Regions from separate parts of the Pseudomonas sp. LBUM1646 genome, predicted to be linked through region 1. Evidence: riboswitches for the same ligand, from Rfam matches in the RefSeq annotation. Region 1 holds a riboswitch; the other holds the start of a gene.
What was found. Region 1 has a riboswitch for cobalamin ahead of cobO (cob(I)yrinic acid a,c-diamide adenosyltransferase). Riboswitches for the same ligand answer to the same signal wherever they lie in the genome.
Positions count from the first base shown of each region.

Region 1 (2,384 bases):
GGCTGATACTTCGCCAGCCCCAACGCCAGCGCACCAAAGGTCTGGGCCATGGCGGTGCCGTCGATCACGCCGAGCACCGGCACGCCGAAGTGCCGCGCCAGATCGGCGCTGGACGGCGTGCCGTCGAACAGGCCCATGACGCCTTCGATCAGGATCAGATCGGCTTCACCGGCGGCTTCCCACAACAGTCGACGACTTTCCTGCTCGCCGACCATCCACATGTCCAATTGATACACCGGCGCACCGCTGGCGCGCTCGAGAATCATCGGGTCGAGGAAGTCCGGGCCGCATTTGAACACGCGCACGTTGCGCCCCTGATTGCGATGCAATCGGGCTAGTGCGGCGGTGACGGTGGTCTTGCCCTGACCGGAGGCCGGCGCGGCGATCAGTACCGCCGGGCAATGACGGGGTTGATTCACAGTTCGACGCCTTTTTGCGCTTTGATCCCGGCCTGGAACGCGTGCTTGATCACGCCCATTTCGGTGACAGTGTCGGCCAGTTCGATCATTTCCGGCTTGGCGCCGCGACCGGTGACCACCACGTGTTGCATCGGCGGACGGGCCTGCAAGTCGCTGAGGACTTGATCGAGGTCGAGGTAACCGTGCTTGAGGGCGATGTTCAGTTCATCCAGCACCACCAGACCAATCGACGGATCGCGCAGCAGTTCGCGGGACACTTCCCACGCGGCTTCGGCGGCGGCGATGTCGCGCTGGCGGTCCTGGGTTTCCCAGGTGAAGCCCTCGCCCATCACATGAAAGCGCACTTGCTCCGGGAAGCGGCGGAAGAACAACTCTTCGCCGGTGCTGTTGCGCCCCTTAATGAACTGCACCACACCGCACTGCATGCCATGGCCCATGGAGCGGGCGAGCATGCCGAAGGCCGAGCTGCTTTTACCCTTGCCGTTGCCGGTCAACACCAGCAGCAGGCCACATTCGTTCGGCGAGTTAGCGATGCGTTCGTCAATCACGGCTTTTTTGCGCTGCATGCGCGCCAGGTGGCGTTCGTCACGATCGGGGGTATCAGTCATGGGGGAGCTCTCCGTTGAGACTGGATAACGGCGGGCAGGCACAAGAATAGACGGCAAAAAGCCTGGCATCGCCCACCGTGATGCCGCTGGATGGATCAGGCCGGTCTCCGGGCTCATGAGCGGCTTGCGCCTGGCTGCGCGCCTTCCCATGTTTTTCAACACAGTGGCTCAAAGCGCAGTTTTTCACTCATTTACCGTTGCGGGGGCAGCGCCGGGATCGTGGTTGTTCATTCGTCGAATGAACGCACTCACCGGCTTCCCTGTTTCACTCTGTCGACCACGGTCACAGAGCACCTGAAACAAGCCGCGAAGGTTAGAGGGTTGGGGGTGGAGCGTCAATTAAAGCCGGGACGCCGCTGGGCGAATAACTGCCGTCGATCAATTATCTGCCGCCATTGTTGTGCCACACTCTTAGCGGTGATATCAAAGAGCCACAATCTCACAACACAATAACAAGGGTGAGCCACATGCAAGGCATGATCATCAGCAATCCGAAGCTGGAATTCCTGCGCCCGCTGCTGGAACGCTGGTTTGACTGTATCGACCGTTACAACGCCGTGCGCGGCGATAACGATGCGCCGTACTGGTTTGACGAAAACGCCAACCGTGGCCTGCTTTCCGCGGCGGCCTGGATGGCGGAAATGGTCACGCTGCAACAGGCGCCGACCCGCAAACAGACCGAAGAAGGCGAACGCAACGGGCGCGCCGATCTGTTTATCGCCACCAGCGACGAGCGTGCCTGGTTGCAGACAAGCCAACGCTGGCCGCGGGTCAACAGCTTGAACCTGACACAGGCATTGGCGGATATCACCAGCGACGCCAAGCGCATCAGCTTCGCCAGCGACCTGAAACTCGGCTGCCTGTTCGTCGCCCCGCAAAAGGCCCAGCAAAGCGCCACCCCGGAAGAACTCCAGGACATGGTCGACGACCTGCAAAAGGAACACACCTGCGCCGTCGCCTGGTATTTCCCTTACGCCTACCGCAAGTTGCGCAACGAAGCCGGCCACTATCACCCCGGCATCGCCGTGCTGCTCAAAGAGGCCCGTGGCTGATGGGTTGAACCATCGCGGCTGTTTACTTCTCTAGATTAAATCAGTGCATTCATAGGGAAGATCAGCATGCGCAAGCCCCAGCTCGTTATCGTCATCGCGCTCGCCGGAGGGCTTGTTGCCTGCGGCGAGACCTCCAGCCTGCAAGTCACGGACGGCACCGGCCCATCACCCAAGCTGCCAGAACCGAACAAAACCCTGATCCCGACGGTGAACATCGCCCCGGCGATCGGCTGGCCGGCCGGCGCCAAACCCACGGCTGCGGCGGGAACGCAGGTGGCGGCATTTGCCGAAAACCTCGATCACCC
Region 1 is NZ_CP166810.1:1,934,990-1,937,373, reverse strand. Features, by position in the region: gene ACA071_RS08650 (cobyrinic acid a,c-diamide synthase CobB) at 1-419, opposite strand, end outside; gene cobO (cob(I)yrinic acid a,c-diamide adenosyltransferase) at 416-1,027, opposite strand; cobalamin riboswitch at 1,109-1,340, opposite strand; gene ACA071_RS08640 (hypothetical protein) at 1,495-2,079, shown strand; gene ACA071_RS08635 (PQQ-dependent sugar dehydrogenase) at 2,146-2,384, shown strand, end outside.

Region 2 (2,384 bases), 1.8 Mb from region 1:
ACGGCTGTCGATGTGTTCTTCGGAACCGGCGCCGAGGCCGATCAGCACGTCCAACGGCACGCGACCGCTGCTGGCTTCGATGACTTTCACGGCGGGCGGCAGTTCTTCGGCGACTTCCAGGCGCACGCGGGCCAAGTCTTCCGGGCTGATCAGGTCGGCCTTGTTCAGGATCACCAGGTCGGCGCTGGCCAATTGGTCGGCGAACAGTTCGTGCAGCGGCGATTCGTGGTCCAGGTTCGGGTCGAGTTTGCGCTGGGCGTCGACTTGATCCGGGAACGCGGCGAAGGTGCCGGCGGCCACCGCTGGGCTGTCGACTACGGTGATCACCGCATCAACCGTGCAGGCGCTGCGGATTTCCGGCCACTGGAAGGCTTGAACCAGGGGTTTTGGCAGGGCCAGGCCGGAAGTTTCGATCAGGATGTGGTCGAGGTCGCCGCGACGCGCGACCAGTTCGCGCATCACCGGGAAGAATTCTTCCTGGACGGTGCAGCACAGGCAGCCGTTGGCCAATTCATAAACGCGGCCGTTGGCTTCTTCTTCAGTGCAGCCGATGGAGCACTGCTTGAGGATTTCGCCGTCGATGCCCAGCTCGCCAAATTCGTTGACGATCACCGCGATGCGGCGACCCTGGGCGTTGTCGAGCATATGGCGCAGCAAGGTGGTTTTGCCCGAGCCGAGGAAGCCGGTAACGATGGTGACGGGGAGTTTGGCCAGTGTTTTCATCGGATGCCCTTTGGCAAGGTGGCGGGCATACGGGACGACGACCGCAGCGATGGATGCGCGGAAGATTTCGCCACCGGATCACCCCGCCCGGTTGTAGTGAGAATTCGTTTCGAGGCAGGTCTCCTGGCTGACGGTGTGCCGACTTTGCGGGCCTGGCATTCACTGCGCCTTCCCGCGAACCCTTTGGAGGGGGTTTGCAGTGGCGTGGCAGCGAACATCACCGTTCACAGTTGCGGGGGCAGCCGCGGCATCGACCGCGTTCCCTTCTTAGCTTCGGCAGACGCCGAAGAACCTCGAAAGCGCAAGGCTACGCATGGTGTGGGGGCGGGTCAATGTCTGCGGGGTGATGATCGTTCCCTCGCTCTGCGTGGGAATGCCTCAACGGACGCTCCGCGTTCGGCTCTGGATGGGACGCGGAGCGTCCCGGGCTGCATTCCCACGCAGAGCGTGGGAGCGATCAGGTCAAACGAGAACCCTTGCCAATTGACTACTCCGCCCCGCCCATGCTCTCCTACACGCTTTGTTACGGGTGCCCTTCACAGGGTGAAACGGGAAACCGGTGAATCATGTGCTTTACTCTAAAGCCATGTCAGTCCGGTGCTGCCCCCGCAACGGTAAGCGAGCGAAGAATCAGATCCACTGTGCCGGCAGTTCGGCATGGGAAGGCGATTCTTGCAGGTTACGGCGCAAGCCTTGACCCCTCGTGAGCCCGGAGACCGGCCCGCAACACAAAGTGACCAGTACGATCACTGAATAACAAACCCGCGGTGGGCGGGCGCTGTTTGAACCTCTGCGCGCACGCTCGCAGGGGTTTTCATGCGCTCAATTCACCCGCTGACAGACCAGAGGGAAGCGCCATGTCGATCATCAGCAGCACCGGCCACACAACCGCCAGCACCACCACAACCCTGAGCCAACGCCTGACCGCCGCCGTCTGCGCGTCGATCCTTGGCGCGTGCCTGGTGTACTTCGCCGGTTTCTCGCACATCGAAGCGGTGCACAACGCCGCGCACGATACCCGTCACAGCTCCGCGTTCCCGTGCCATTGAGACCTGCCGACATGATCAAGCGTATCGCGCAAACTGCAGGTTTCACCGGGCTGCTGGCCGCCCTGTTGCTGACCCTGCTGCAAAGTTTCTGGGTGGCCCCGTTGATTCTGCAGGCGGAAACCTATGAAAAATCCGAGCCTGCCGCCGTCGTAGCTCACGAGCATACCGAAGGCGCCATGGCCGCTCACACCCACGATGCCGAAGCCTGGGAGCCGGAAGACGGCTGGCAGCGCGTGCTGTCCACCACGGGCGGTAACCTGGTGGTAGCAGTCGGTTTTGCATTGATGCTCGCCGGGCTCTACACCCTGCGCGCGCCGACCAAAACCGCTCAGGGCCTGCTCTGGGGCCTGGCGGGTTATGCGACCTTCGTTCTGGCGCCGACCCTCGGCCTGCCACCTGAATTGCCGGGCACCGCCGCTGCCGATCTGGCGCAACGGCAAATCTGGTGGATCGGCACGGCAGCCTCCACCGCTGTCGGCATCGCACTAATCGTGTTCAGCCGTCACTGGCTGATGAAGATCCTCGGCGTGGCGATCCTCGCGGTTCCGCATGTCATCGGCGCACCGCAACCGGAAGTCCACTCGATGCTGGCCCCGGAAGCTCTGGAGTCGC
Region 2 is NZ_CP166810.1:3,726,355-3,728,738, forward strand. Features, by position in the region: gene cobW (cobalamin biosynthesis protein CobW) at 1-723, opposite strand, end outside; cobalamin riboswitch at 820-1,034, opposite strand; cobalamin riboswitch at 1,234-1,462, shown strand; gene ACA071_RS17095 (CbtB domain-containing protein) at 1,581-1,772, shown strand; gene ACA071_RS17100 (CbtA family protein) at 1,784-2,384, shown strand, end outside.
Region 2: another riboswitch for cobalamin. It lies ahead of ACA071_RS17095 (CbtB domain-containing protein); the one in region 1 lies ahead of cobO (cob(I)yrinic acid a,c-diamide adenosyltransferase).